Regions from separate parts of the Actinoplanes teichomyceticus ATCC 31121 genome, predicted to be linked through region 1. Evidence: riboswitches for the same ligand, from Rfam matches in the RefSeq annotation. Region 1 holds a riboswitch; the other holds the start of a gene.

Region 1 (7,016 bases):
GTCCGGCGCGCACCTGGCTCTGCGGGCGCCACGCCGTCTCGTTGGCCAGCATCAGCCGCGAGATGGACAGCCCGGTGGCGCGGGTCAGCGCCAGCAGCTCGGCGCCCGAGGAGAACGGGTGCGGCAGCGGCGTGTCGCCGGTACGTACCCGGGAGGCGCCCGCGCCCACGACGAACCCGCCGCCGACCGAGAAGTAGGTCTTGCGCAGCAGCTCGGCGCCGTCGGAGCCGAGGGCCGTGAAGGTCATCCCGTTGGGGTGCTCGGGCAGCGACCGCCGCCGGTGCAGCACCAGGTCGACCTCGACCACGCGGCCGCAGGGCAGCGCGATCCGGCCGTCCGCCGGGGGTTCCAGGCCGGTGTCGACCGTCTCCGGATCGTGCCCGGCCAGACCGAGCAGGACCGCGCGGGGCGTGCCGTGGCCGTGGCCGGTGGCGCCGAGCGAGCCGAACAACTCGGCACGGATGCCGGTCACCCGGTCGTCGAGGTGGGCGGTGAACATCCGGGCGGCGCGCATCGGGCCGACCGTATGCGAGCTGGACGGCCCGATGCCGATCGAGAACAGGTCGAAGACGGAGACGGCCATGTCCTCAGACCTCCGGGTGCGGGCGGGCGGCGCGGGGACGGGTGGGCCATCCGTGGTCCCTGGTGTGACGCATCGGGCCTCTATCGTCGGTAGAAGGGGAGCGGAACGATGTCGGCTTCCTCATGGGTGCCCCGCACATCGACCACGAGACGCTTCTTCTCCAGGTTTTTCGCCACGTACGCCATCGCGATCGGGTGGCCCAGGGTCGGCGACGGCGCGCCGCTGGTGACCTCGCCGACCTTCGCGCCGGTGTCCGGGTCGAGCACGGCGTACCCGGCGCGTGGCGCGCGCCGGCCCCGGGTGACCAGCCCGACCAGCACCGTCTCCGGCCGCACGGCGCGCAGCGCGGGGCCGCCGACGAAGTCACGCTTGTCCAGCGCGACGACCCGGCCGAGACCGGCGTGGAACGGGGTGGTGCGCACGGTCAGCTCGTGGCCGTACAGCGGCATCCCGGCCTCCAGGCGCAGCGTGTCGCGGCAGGCGAGTCCGGCCGGGGCGGCCCCGGCCGCGGCGGCCCGTTCCCAGACCGCCTCGGCGTCGGCGTTGTCGCAGTAGATCTCGAACCCGTCCTCGCCGGTGTAGCCGGTGCGGGCCAGCAGCACGTCGCGGCCGGCGAACCGGTCCGGCTTGATGCCGTAGTAGCGCAGGTCGGGGTGCTCGCCGACGACCCGGACGGCGTGCGGGCCCTGCACCGCGATCAGCGCGCGATCCCGTTCGGTGACGGTGACCGTGTAGCCGCCGGAGTACTCGCCGAGCATGGCCAGCACGATCGCGGCGTTCGCGGCGTTCGCCACGACCAGGAAGCGCCGCTCGGCGAGCCGGTAGACGACCAGGTCGTCGAGGACGCCGCCGTTGGTGTGGCAGAGCATGGTGTACTTCGCCCGGCCGACCGGCACCGCGGACAGCCGCCCGACCAGGGCGTAGTCCAGGAAGGCGGCGGCGTCGGCGCCGGTGACCTCCAGCTGGCCCATGTGCCCGAGGTCGAAGAGGCCGGCCGATCTGCGTACGCAGTGGTGCTCGGCCACGTCGCTGCCGTACCGCAGCGGCATCTGCCAGCCGGCGAAGCCGGTGAAGGTGGCGCCGAGGCGCTGGTGCACGTCGTGAAGCGCGGTGCGTCGCAAGAGGGAGGCTCCTTGGCGGTCGGGCCTCCCTCGCTCTGTCATCGGGCCTGAGAGGTTCACCGCGCGAACGGTTTGCACCTTGGGCGCCGGAGTGTTCCGGACTTTCCAGAGTCGCCTGACCGGTGCGGTACGTGGGCCTGAGAGATTCTGAGGGAGAAGTTGCTCCTTCGGCGACCCCCGGGGTGGCGGGTGCTCTCCCGCAGCGGTTGCAGCGGCGAAGTCTTCATTTGTGGTTCGGAAGCTATCAGGCCGGCCCAGGGTCTTCAAGATCCATTGTCCGGGCCCTCCTTCTCCCCCGCCTCGGCCAGCCGGGTCAGGGCCGGAAGCGCCCGCAGGATGGCGTCGCTGTCGTCCGGTTGCAGCCGCTCGAAGAGCCGGTCCAGGGTCTCGGCGTAGTGGGCGTAGGTGCGCGCGAGCATCTGGCGGCCGGCCCCGGTCACCCCGACCAGCACGCCGCGGCCGTCGGTGGGGTCGGGCACCCGCTGCACCAGGCCGGACCTCTCCATCCGGCCGATCAGCTGGGTCATGCCCGGCTGCGAGGCCCGGGTCAGGCGGGCGAGGTCGCTGACCCGGCCGGGCCCCTCGTCGGCGAGCCGGCGCAGCACCGCGAGCGCGACCGAGCTGGGGTGCTCGGGCCCCTCCAGCTGGCGCAGGAAACGGACCAGTTGCGCCAGCACCGGCAGCAACTGTGACCCACGACTCCGGCCGTCCGCCATGTGCATAACCTCATTATGTACCTAGGGTTGAAACATCCAGATCTTGTCCTACGCGGAGGTGATCCGGTGAGTGGCGCTCCCGGTCCATCATTGTTCAACCAACCACGAGCCGTCTTCGCGGTCGCGTTCGCCTGCGTCGTCAGCTTCATGGGCATCGGGCTGGTCGACCCGATCCTGCCGGCCATCTCCGACAAACTGCACGCCACCCCCAGTCAGGTGAGCCTGCTGTTCACCAGCTACCTACTGGTCACCGCGGTGGCGATGCTGTTCACCGGCTGGATCGCCAGCCGGATCGGCGCCAAGGCCACGCTGATCACCGGGCTCGGCCTGATCGTCGTGTGCGCAGCGCTCGCCGGCCTCTCCGACACGATCGACGGCATCGTCGGGTTCCGGGCCGGCTGGGGACTGGGCAACGCGATGTTCATCGCCACCTCGCTGGCCGTGATCGTCGCGTCCGCCACCGGCGGCTTCGCCGGCGCGATCGTGCTCTACGAGGCGGCGCTCGGCCTGGGCATCGCGGCCGGCCCGCTGATCGGCGGCCTGCTCGGCGACATCAGCTGGCGGGGCCCGTTCTTCGGCGTCGCGGTGCTGATGGCGATCGCCCTGCTCGCCACGGCCGTCCTGCTGGAGCCGACCCCGAAGCCGGCGCGCCGCACCTCGGTCACCGAGCCGATCCGGGCGCTGCGCCACCGCGGCCTGCTCATCATGGGCGTCACCGCGTTGCTGTACAACTGGGGCTTCTTCACCATGCTCGGCTACGCGCCGTACCCGATGGAGCTCGGCGCCACGCAGCTCGGCTTCGTGTTCTTCGCCTGGGGCCTGCTGCTGGCCTTCTTCTCGATCACCGGCGCGCCGTGGCTGCACCGCCGGTTCGGCACCGCCCCCGCGCTGTACGGGGCGTTGAGCGCCTTCGCCGTCCTGCTGGCGCTGATCGGCCTGGGCACCGACACCCGCTGGGTGGTCGTGGTCTGCGTGATCGCCTCCGGCGTGGTGGCCGGCATCAACAACACGCTGACCACCCAGGCGGTCATGCTCGTCGCACCGGTGGAGCGGCCGGTCGCCTCCGCGGCGTACGGTTTCGTGCGCTTCGTCGGCGGCGGCCTGGCGCCGTACGCCGCCGGCGAGATGGTCGACCACGGGAACATCCACGTGCCGTTCCTGGCCGGCGCGGTCGCCGTGCTGCTCGGCGTCGCGGTGCTGACCACCGGCCACCGCGCGCTCGCCGCCGCCGACGCCGCGATGGCCGCCGACCCGCACGGCTCCCCGGACGAGGTGGCCGGCGAGGTCGCCGACGAGTTCGGCGGCGCGCCCGACGCGATCGACGTCGAGCGGGAGACCACGGGCACCCCGCGGCGCTGACACCACGTCGCCGCAGCGCTCACGGGTCGCCCCCGGCGGGCGGGGCGCCCGGCCCCCGCGCCGCCGGCCGGGCACCGCAGACAGCCTCGACCTGCCGGCCGAACTCCAGGCCGCCGACGGCGGCACCCTCACCGCGGGCTGATCGTGGTGCGTCCGCCCGGCGCCCCGTACAACCACAGGGTGCCGGGCGGCGGGGCGGGCAGCTTGCCCCGCAGCAGCAGGGCCAGCGCCTGGCCGAGCTCGGCGACCGGCCCCACCTCGTAGGCATGATCGCCGCGGAAGACGAAGTACCAGTCGCCGGTCTGGCCGGGCGTGCGCGGCGCCCGCTCCAGCATCCGCCCGGCGGTGTCGTCGAGCAGCTCGGCCAGCTCCTCCCGGGCGTCGGCGTCCAGCCCCAGCGCGACGTCGAAGAACAGGTCGCTGAACATGGCCTGGGCGCGGACCTCGGACACCCGCGACTCCCACCACCGTGGACGGTGATCCGGTGGGATGCCGTCGACGTCGCGCAGCAACTGGCCGAGAAGGACCGCGAGGGCGCCGTCGTACGCCCAGATTTCCCGTACCGGATCTGGCGCGTCCGGCGGCGGTCCCCCATAGCAGCCGATCGATCTGGTTCTGCTCACCCGTCCATGGTTGCGTACCGCACGGCGCGGCGAGGACCGCCGAATGGTCACGGGATGAGGATCAGCCGGATCGGGCTGTCCTCTTTGGCGTCCAGCCGCCGCACCGCCTCGGCCGCCTCGGCCAGCGGCCACGTCCCGCTCACCGACCGGGAGAACTCCACCCGCCCGAGGGCCACCAGCGAGAGCAACTCCAGCACGTGCTCCGGGCCGGACCCGTAGTGCCCGCGGATCTCCTGCTCCAGATAGCTGAAGCGGGTGCCGTCCGGGATGGTCAGCGGCTGGTCGGTGAGCCCGACCAGGGTGAGCCGGCCGCCCTTGGCCAGCGCCCGCGTGGCCTGCACGCGCACCGGCGCCACCCCGGCGAAGTCGAACGCGTACGCCAGACCGGCGCCCCCGGTGGCCTCCGCGACCAGCGCCGCGAACGCCGGGTCGCCCGGGTCCAGGGCCAGGTCGGCGCCGAACCGCACGGCCCGCTCCCGGGCCAGCGGCAGCGGATCGATCGCGATGATCGGGGCGGCGCCGATCATCCGCAGCAGCTGCACCGCGTGCGCGCCGAGACCGCCGACCCCCCACACGCCGACCGCCCGGGCCGGCCGCACGCCGGCGGTCGTGGTGATCGCCGCCCACGGGGTGGACACCGCGTCCGGGACGAAACAGGCCTGCTCGAACGAGAGGGTGTCCGGGATCGGCACGACCGTGCCCGCCGTGGCGACCGCGAACTGCGCCCACCCGCCGTCGTAGTCGACGCCGCGGGTCAGCACCACGCCGTCGCGGATCTCCCCGGCCTGCAGCAGCACCCGCTCGCCGACGGTGAGCCCGGTGACACCCGCGCCGACCTCGTCGATCACGCCGGCGGTCTCGTGCCCCAGGGTGACGCTGTCGCCGCTCAGATGCAGCGGCTTGAGCATCCCCTGGATCAGGTGCACGTCGGACAGGCAGACCCCGGCGGCGCGCACCGCGATCCGGACCTGGCCCGGCCCGGCGTGCGGCTCGTCCACCTCCTCGACGGCGAACGACCCGGTCGACACGTGCAGACGCCCAGCGAGCATTTCCGGTTCCTCCAGTTTTCGCGTGTCCTGTGCCCATGCGTACCACGAAACGGCGGCCGCCGGGCGGGGAGCGCGGTGCGGCCGGGGCGGCGCGGCGCCGGAACAACGCGGTGCCGGGACGATGCGGCGCCGGGACAGCGCCCGGCCGGCGTTGCGTGGGGCGGACCGGCCAGGGCCGGGTCGCCGCTGTCGGCCGGGCGTGGCGCGGGTCAGCGCGGGCGGGCCAGGCCGACGTCGTAGGCGATGATCGTGGCCTGCACCCGGTCACGCGCGCCCAGCTTGGACAACAGCGCGTTGACGTGCGCCTTCACCGTCCCGACCCCGATGCCCAGCACCGCGCCGATCTCCGCGTTCGACCGGCCCTGCGCGATGTGGACCAGCACGTCCCGCTCGCGCGGTGTCAGTGCGTCCAGCCGCGGATCGGCCTCCGGCGCGGGCGTGACGGCCCCGGTCACGAACGCGTCGATCAGCCGCCTGGTGACCGCCGGGCTGAGCATCGCCTCGCCCGCGGCGACGGTGCGGATCGCCGCGACCAGCTCGGCCGGCTCGGCGTCCTTGAGCAGGAAACCGGACGCGCCCGCCCGGAGCGCCCGGAACACGTACGCGTCCTGATGGAAAGTGGTCAGGACCAGCACCTTCGGTGGTTGCGGCCCGGCGGTCAGGCGCGCGGTCGCGGTCAGGCCGTCGAGCCCGGGCATCCGTACGTCCATCAGCACGACGTCCGGCGCCACGCGCGCCGCCAGCGCCAGGCCGGCAGCACCGTCCCCGGCCTCGCCGACCACCTCCAGGTCCGGCTGCGAGCCGACGATCGCGGCCAGCCCCGCCCGCACCATGACCTGATCATCGACGATCATCACCCGCACGCCGATGGCGGCACCTCCCGGTCCCGGTCGGTCCCTCCGGCCGACACCTCAGCATTGTGCACCGTCGCGGCGGGGGCACCGGCCGTCCCGGGACCGGGACGCGGCGGCTCGTCGGAGGCCGCGGACTCGGCGGTCGCGGGCGCGGGGATGGACGCCCGGGTGCCGGCGGGCGCGGGAGTTCCGCCGGGCGCGAGAGTTCCGGCGGGCGCGAGAGTTCCGGCGGGCGCGAGAGTTCCGGCGGGCGCGAGAGTTCCGGCGGGCGCGGGGGTCGCGGGCGGCGCGGGGCGTGGGTTCTGGAGACCGTCCAGGAGGGAGCGCATCGCGGTCAGGGCGTTGCGGGCGGAGTCGAGGACGCCGCCGAGGTCGCCGCGGTCGGCGGCGTGCGGGAGGGCCGCGGCGTGGCGCAGCACGGCGGCGCGCAGGCCGTCCGCGATGCGGGCCCGTTCGGCGCGGGCGCGCAGCTCGGCCCGGGCCCGGGCCGCGGTGACGCCGCCCTCCTCGCGGGCGAGGCGGCGGTCCCGGCGTGCCCGGGCCGAGCGCCCCGCGGCCCAGCTCCCGAACATCGGCCCGGCCAGCACCAGCCCGACGAGCACGGCGAACATGGCCGCCAGCAGCACGAGGAGGACCGGCCGCAGCGGGCTCCCGGGCAGCAGCCCGCCGTCCGGATCGTCGCCGGACACCGTGACGTCGGCCATCAGCACG
Region 2 (7,016 bases), 400 kb from region 1:
CGGTGCGGCCGGGCCAGGTGAACGACGGAGGCGACGCTGGCGGACATGCGTTCAGCCTAAACCGTCGTGCCCGACGGAAAGCAAGCGCCCGTTTTCCGGCGGCGTCGATTCTTTTCCCGCGACGAGGCGCCGCCCGGACATCTCACCCCGCGTGGGCACGTGCGGCGCTGCGTTTCCCGAGCGGTATTTCCACATTCGCATTCCGTGGCCGTCGACGGCCGCCGGGGCCGGTCCGTCGCATGTGGCGCCGGGCCGGATCGCGGTGCCGGACCGGCCCGGCCGCCGGGCCGCCGGGCCGCCGGGCCGCCGGGCCGCCGGGCCGCCGGGCCGCCGGGTCGCCGGGTCGCCGGACAGCCCGGCACGGCCACTCGCTCCGAAGCCCGCCGGCCTCACCGGCCGCCGGGTCGCGGGGCCCGGTACGGCCACTCGGTCCGAGGCCCGCCGGCCGCCGGGCCGCTCGCGGGCGGCACCGTCACGCGAAGCGTTCGGTGGTCACCGGGATCAGGCCGCGAGAGCGCACGTCGGCGGTCAGTTTCCGCAGCACGTCACCGACGATCTCGGCGCGGTCCCCGCTGAGCAGCACGGTCACGTCCAGCGCCCAGGCGATCCCGCGCCCCACCCGCCGCAGGGTCCAGGAGAACAGGTCGGCGCCCGCGCGGCCACGGCCGCCGGGCATCCCGCCGTCGCCGCCGCCCGGCCAGGACGCGCTCAGCCCGGCGAGCCGGGTGTCCGGCAGTTCCCGGGCGAACAGCACCCGGTAGACGCGTTTCTCGGCGAATCCGGCCGGGGTGTCATGCCCGCCGAGCCGCAACGGGGCCGCGCTGGTCAGCCGGACCCAGTCGCCGAACCGGGCGCGCAGCTGGGCTTCGCCGGGCAGCGACGCGCCGCACAGGTCCCGGTAGACCCGCGCGGCCCGGTCCCGGTCCACCGGCGTGGCCGTGGCGAGCAGGGCTCCGTTCGTACGCAGGCATCGGGCGAACGATCCGGCGCCGCGCCACCGCCGGTCGCCGGGCGCCCACGTCGCGCCGCCGAGCCCCACGGTCACGTGGTCCTCGCCGTAGGCGAACTCCTCGGCCAGGATCCCGTCCCCGGCCAGCAGGTAGTAATCCATGATCGGTCCCCCCGCAACGATGACCGTCGACAGATGTGCACGTCGATTGAACCCGGACCGCGTCAGGTCCGCCGGTCGTGACGCGCCGGCCCGGCTGTCGGGTTGTCGACCTTGGGCCGCCGCCGGACCGGTCGCGGGGTCAGCCGGGTCGCCGGTCGCGGGCCGGTCCCAGGTGGGAGCGCTCGCCCTCGTGGTCGAGGATGCACAGGATCTCGGCCGGGCCGCCGGTGGAGCCGAACGCGTGCGGCACCATCGTGGAGAACTCGGCGGCCTCGCCGGTGCGGACCACGATGGTGCGTTCGGCCAGGCGCAGCACCACGGCGCCGGAGAGCACGACGAACCAGTCGCGGCCGGGGTGCACCCGCAGGTCGGCCGGCACCGGCCGGTCCACGCGCAGCTTGGCCACGGTCATCCCGGCCGGGACGCCCTCGCGGCTGAGCAGCCACGTGGTCATGCCGCGGGACGCGTCGTGGTGCGGGCGGATCACCACGTCCTCGTCCCGGCCCGACTCGACCAGCTGGTCGAGGGTGGTGCCGAGCGCCCGGGCGATCGGGGCCAGCTGATCGAGGGCGATGCGCCGGTGCCCGGTCTCGATGCGGCTCAGCGTGGACGGGCTCAGATAGCTGCGGGCGGCCAGCTCGTCGAGCGACCAGCCGCGAGCGACCCGCAGCCCGCGGATCCGTTGGCGGACGAGGGCGTCCAGCTCACCGTCTTGCGTCATACGCAAGATGGTATGCCGTTCACGCAAGGCGGCGGTAGCCTCGGGGCATGGCACACGAACACGGTCACCACCAGCCCGGTACTCACCAGCACGGCCACCACCGGCACGGCCACGATCAGCCCGGTCAGCTCGCCGAGATGCTCGACCTCGACGCCGAGGTGCTGCGCGACTACTACGACGAGGTGATCGGCTGGGCCGCCGCGGCGGCGCCGGACCGGCCGCGCGTCGTCGACCTCGGCGCGGGGACCGGCACCGGCACGCTCGCCCTGGCCCGGCACCTGCCCGGCGCCGCGCTGACCGCGGTGGACGTGGACGAGGACATGCTCGCCCGGCTGCGGCGGCGCGCCACCGAGGCCGGCTGCGGCGAGCGGGTCCGGACGGTCCGCGCCGACCTGGACGGCGACTGGCCGCAGCTCGGCCCGGCCGATCTGGTGTGGGCGTCGGCGTCGATGCACCACCTGGCCGACCCGGCCGCCGCGCTGACCCGGGTCCGCGACGTGCTGCGCCCCGGCGGCGCGGTCGTGATCAGCGAGCTGGACGGGTTCCCGCGCTTCCTCACCGACCCGGCCGGCAGCGCCCTGGAGGACCGCTGCCAGGCCGAGCTGGCCCGGCTGCGGCGGGAGGCCGGCATGCACATGGGCGAGGACTGGGGCGCCCGGCTGCGGGCCGCCGGGTTCGAGCTCGAGGGCGCGCGCCGTTTCGCCATCGAGCTGCGCCCGCCGCTGGGCGCCGCCGCGCTGCGCTACGCGCAGGTCACCCTGCAGCGCACCCGGGACCGGCTCGGCGACCGGCTGGGCGGCGCCGAACTGGCCGCCCTCGACGCGATCGTGGCCGGGTTGCCCGGCCGCGACGATCTCACCGTCCGCGCCACCCGGGACGTGTGGATCGGCCGTCGCGGCTGACGCGCCGGCAAACCGGTCACCGGCGCAGGCCGTGCTCCCGGATCTCGCCGAGCAGCCGGTCGACCCGTTCCCGGTCGGGGTGTTCCGGCAGCCGTGTCCCGGCCGCGGCCTCGGCCAGGTCGGCGAGCAGCCGCGCGGCCCAGGCGGCGACCGCCGCCCACGGCAGCTCGCCGTGCCGGATCGGCATCAGCCGGTCACGCAGCCCGCGCACGTCGACCAGGACCTCCCCGGTGCGCAGCACGTGCGCGCCGGCGATCAGCAGCCGGATCATGTGCATGGCCTGTTTGTGGTTGGTCTCGCCGGTGCGGGCCCGCCGGGCGGCCACCCGGTCGAGCTGGTCGCGCGCGTAGTTGCCGTAGGTCGCGGCCACCCGCCGCGACAGGAACGCCCGGCGGGCCGCCAGCAGCTGCTCGCCGTCCGGCGTGAGCCGTTCGACCAGCGGCGACCAGAGCACCTCCAGCACGGTCGGATTGGCCTGCACGGCCAGCGTGCAGAACCGCTCGATCTCCCAGGAGAACTGCTCCTCGGCCGGACCGTCCAGGTGGGTGGGCGGTTTGTCGAGACGCCACAGCTCGCGGGTCGGCGCCGCGTAGACGCCGCGCCGGTCGTGGTCGCTGTCCGGGGTGTCCAGGCCGTAGGCGCGCGAGCCGACCACGACGGACAGGATGGTGTGCTCTTCGACGAGGTCCGTGCGCATGCCCGGGGACGGTACGGAAACCGGCCCCGGGCGGGCGCGCGATTTTTCTAGAGGTCCAGCACGGTGGCGTCGATGGCGTCCAGCTCGTCCTGGCTCAGCGCCGGGTTGCGCAGCGCGCCGATGTTGTCCTCCAGCTGCCGCACGCTGGACGCGCCGATGATCAGGCTGGTCATCCGCGGGTCGCGCAGCGCCCAGGCCAGCGCCAGCTGGGCCAGGGACTGCCCGCGCCGCTTGGCGAGGTCGTTGAGCGCGTGCAACCGGCCCATGGTCTTCGCGTCCAGGGCCTTCTCGTCCAGGAACACGCTGGTGCGGATCCGCGAGTCGTCCGGGATGCCGTCGAGGTAGCGGTCGGTGAGCAGGCCCTGCTGCAGCGGGCTGAACGCGATGCATCCGGCGCCGGCCTCCGCGAGGGTGTCGAGCAGCCGGTCGTGCTCGATCCAGCGGTTCAGGATCGAGTACGACGGCTGGTGGATCAGCAGCGGCGTGCCCAGCTCGCGCAGGATCGCGGCGGCCTTCGCGGTCTGCTCGGACCGGTAGTTGCTCAGGCCGACGTACAGCGCCTTGCCGGAGCGCACGATGGCGTCCAGCGCGCCCATCGTCTCCTCCAGCGGCGTCTGCGGGTCGGGCCGGTGGTGGTAGAAGATGTCGACGTAGTCGACGCCGAGCCGCTTCAGCGACTGGTCCAGCGAGCTGATCAGGTATTTCCGCGAGCCCCAGTCGCCGTACGGACCGTCCCACATGGTGTAGCCGGCCTTGCTGGAGATGACCAGCTCGTCACGGTGGTGCCGCAGGTCGCCGGCGAGGATCCGGCCGAAGTTGGTCTCGGCGCTGCCCGGCGGCGGCCCGTAGTTGTTGGCCAGGTCGAAGTGGGTGACCCCGAGGTCGAAGGCGCGGCGGACGATGTCGCGCTGGCGCTCGGCCGGGCGGGTGTCGCCGAAGTTGTGCCACAGCCCGAGGGAGATGGCCGGCAGCTGCAGCCCGCTGCGACCCGCGCGGCGGTACGTCATGGACTCGTAACGGTCAACGGCAGGGGAGTAGGTCACAGACACAGCCTAGGCATTCCGATCATGACCGTGTGCGCTGGTAGGTTGAGAGCAGCCGGCAACACCCGCGCGGGAGAGACCCGGGTCCTGACCTTCAGGGCCCATCGGCGCCGAAGGGGCAAATCCTCCCCGGAACCTCTCAGGCAAAAGGACCGCGTGGGCAGGCGACTCTGAAGTGCCCGGCTGGGTATGACAGAGGGGGAGGTTGCATGTCGACCTTCTTCAGCCCGGGAGCCGCCCCTATGACGTCGCCGTTCACCCATCGCCACATCGGCCCGCAGGCCGACGAGCAGGCGGAGATGCTCAAGACCGTCGGGTACGAGTCACTCGACGAGCTGATGGACGCCGCGATCCCCGAGTCGATCCGGTTCCGCGGCGCCCTGGACCTGCCGGCGGGCGCCTCCGAGGAGGAGACGATCGCCGAGCTGCGGGCGATCGCCGCGCGCAACACGCCGGCCACCCCGATGATCGGCCTGGGCTACTACGGCACCCACACGCCGGCGGTGATCAGGCGCAACGTGCTGGAGAACCCGGCGTGGTACACCGCGTACACGCCGTACCAGCCGGAGATCAGCCAGGGCCGGCTGGAGGCGCTGCTGAACTTCCAGACCGTGGTCACCGACCTGACCGGGCTGACCACGGCGAACGCGTCGATGCTGGACGAGGCCACGGCGGTGGCCGAGGCGATGACGCTGGCGCGCCGCGCGTCGCGGAGCAAGAGCTCGACGTACGCCGTGGACGCCGACACGTTCCCGCAGACGCTGGCCGTGCTGCGCACCCGCGCCGAACCGCTCGGCATCGAGCTGCGCCTGGTCGACCTGGACGCCGGTGAGCCGCTGCCGGACGAGTGCTTCGGCGTGCACCTGCAGTACCCGGGCGCGTCCGGCGCGGTCCGCGACCACGCCGCCCTGGTCGAGGCCGCCCACGCCCGCGGCGCCCTGGTCACTGTCGCCGCCGACCTGCTCGCGCTGACCCTGTTGCGCCCGCCCGGCGAGATCGGCGCGGACATCGCGGCCGGCACGACGCAACGCTTCGGCGTACCCCTGGGCTTCGGCGGCCCGCACGCCGGCTACCTGGCCGTGCGCGCCGGCCTGGAGCGCTCGCTGCCCGGCCGGCTGGTCGGCGTGTCCAAGGACGCCGACGGCGCGCCCGCCTACCGCCTCGCGCTGCAGACCCGCGAGCAGCACATCCGCCGGGAGAAGGCGACCAGCAACATCTGCACCGCCCAGGTCCTGCTGGCCGTGATGGCCGGCATGTACGCGGTCTACCACGGCCCGGCCGGGCTGCGCGCGATCGCCAAGCGGGTGCACGAGCACGCGCTGACCCTGGCCGGCAGCCTCACCGCGGCCGGCGTCGAGCTGGCCCACACCGCGTTCTTCGACACGGTCACCGCCGTGGTGCCCGGCCGGGCCGCGGCGATCGTCGCGGCCGCCGCGGAGTCCGGCGTCGACCTGCGCCCGGTCGACGCGGACCGGGTGTCGGTCGCCTGCGACGAGACCACCACCGCCGCCCATGTCGCGGCGGTGCTCGCCGCCTTCGGCGCCGCCGTGGCCGCACCGGCCGCCTGCGGGGCCGAGCCGCTGGCCCGGACCACCGACTATCTGGACCATCCGGTGTTCAACACCCACCACTCGGAGACCGGCATGCTGCGCTACCTGCGCCGGCTCGCCGACCGTGACTACGCGCTGGACCGCGGCATGATCCCGCTGGGCTCGTGCACGATGAAGCTGAACGCCACCACCGAGATGGAGCCGGTCACCTGGCCGGAGTTCGCGAACATCCACCCGTACGCCCCGGCCGGCCAGACCCGCGGCTACGAGGAACTGGTCGCCCAGCTGGAGGGCTGGCTCGCCGAGATCACCGGGTACGACGCGGTCAGCGTCCAGCCCAACGCCGGCTCCCAGGGCGAGTTGGCCGGCCTGCTGGCGATCCGCGGCTACCACCGCTCGCGCGGCGAGGCGCACCGCGACGTCTGCCTGATCCCGTCCTCGGCGCACGGCACCAACGCGGCCAGCGCGGTGATGGCCGGTATGCGGGTGGTCGTGGTGGCCTGCGACGAGAACGGCAACGTCGACCTCACCGACCTGGCCGCCAAGATCGACAAGCATCGGGACGCGCTCTCCGCGATCATGGTGACCTACCCGTCCACGCACGGCGTCTACGAGACCTCGATCGCGCAGCTGTGCGCGCGGGTGCACGAGGCCGGCGGCCAGGTGTACGTCGACGGGGCCAACCTCAACGCCCTGGTCGGTTTCGCCAAGCCGGGCAAGTTCGGCGCCGACGTGTCACACCTGAACCTGCACAAGACGTTCTGCATCCCGCACGGCGGCGGCGGCCCCGGCGTCGGGCCGGTCGCGGTGCGTGCGCACCTGGCCGAGTTCCTGCCGGGCGACCCCCTGGAGCCCGGCGAGCACCACGCCGTGTCGGCGGCGGCGCACGGCTCGGCCGGCATCCTGCCGATCTCCTGGGCCTACCTGCGGATGATGGGGCCGGACGGGCTGGCCCAGGCGACCGCGTCGGCGGTGCTGGCGGCCAACTACGT

The links. Region 1 has a riboswitch for glycine ahead of gcvT (glycine cleavage system aminomethyltransferase GcvT). Riboswitches for the same ligand answer to the same signal wherever they lie in the genome.
Region 2: another riboswitch for glycine. It lies ahead of gcvP (aminomethyl-transferring glycine dehydrogenase); the one in region 1 lies ahead of gcvT (glycine cleavage system aminomethyltransferase GcvT).

What each region holds. Positions count from the first base shown of each region.
Region 1 covers NZ_CP023865.1:4,541,374-4,548,389, forward strand. The annotation lists gene ACTEI_RS20110 (L-serine ammonia-lyase) at 1-583, opposite strand, end outside; gene gcvT (glycine cleavage system aminomethyltransferase GcvT) at 664-1,704, opposite strand; glycine riboswitch at 1,738-1,815, opposite strand; glycine riboswitch at 1,820-1,914, opposite strand; gene ACTEI_RS20120 (MarR family winged helix-turn-helix transcriptional regulator) at 1,968-2,426, opposite strand; gene ACTEI_RS20125 (MFS transporter) at 2,487-3,779, shown strand; gene ACTEI_RS20130 (hypothetical protein) at 3,908-4,402, opposite strand; gene ACTEI_RS20135 (zinc-binding dehydrogenase) at 4,450-5,451, opposite strand; gene ACTEI_RS20140 (response regulator) at 5,661-6,305, opposite strand; gene ACTEI_RS20145 (sensor histidine kinase) at 6,305-7,016, opposite strand, start outside.
Region 2 covers NZ_CP023865.1:4,140,551-4,147,566, reverse strand. The annotation lists gene ACTEI_RS18295 (hypothetical protein) at 1-47, opposite strand, end outside; gene ACTEI_RS18285 (hypothetical protein) at 473-1,111, opposite strand; gene ACTEI_RS18280 (helix-turn-helix domain-containing protein) at 1,251-1,832, opposite strand; gene ACTEI_RS18275 (class I SAM-dependent methyltransferase) at 1,880-2,734, shown strand; gene ACTEI_RS18270 (nucleotidyltransferase domain-containing protein) at 2,751-3,431, opposite strand; gene mgrA (L-glyceraldehyde 3-phosphate reductase) at 3,479-4,438, opposite strand; glycine riboswitch at 4,535-4,639, shown strand; gene gcvP (aminomethyl-transferring glycine dehydrogenase) at 4,717-7,016, shown strand, end outside.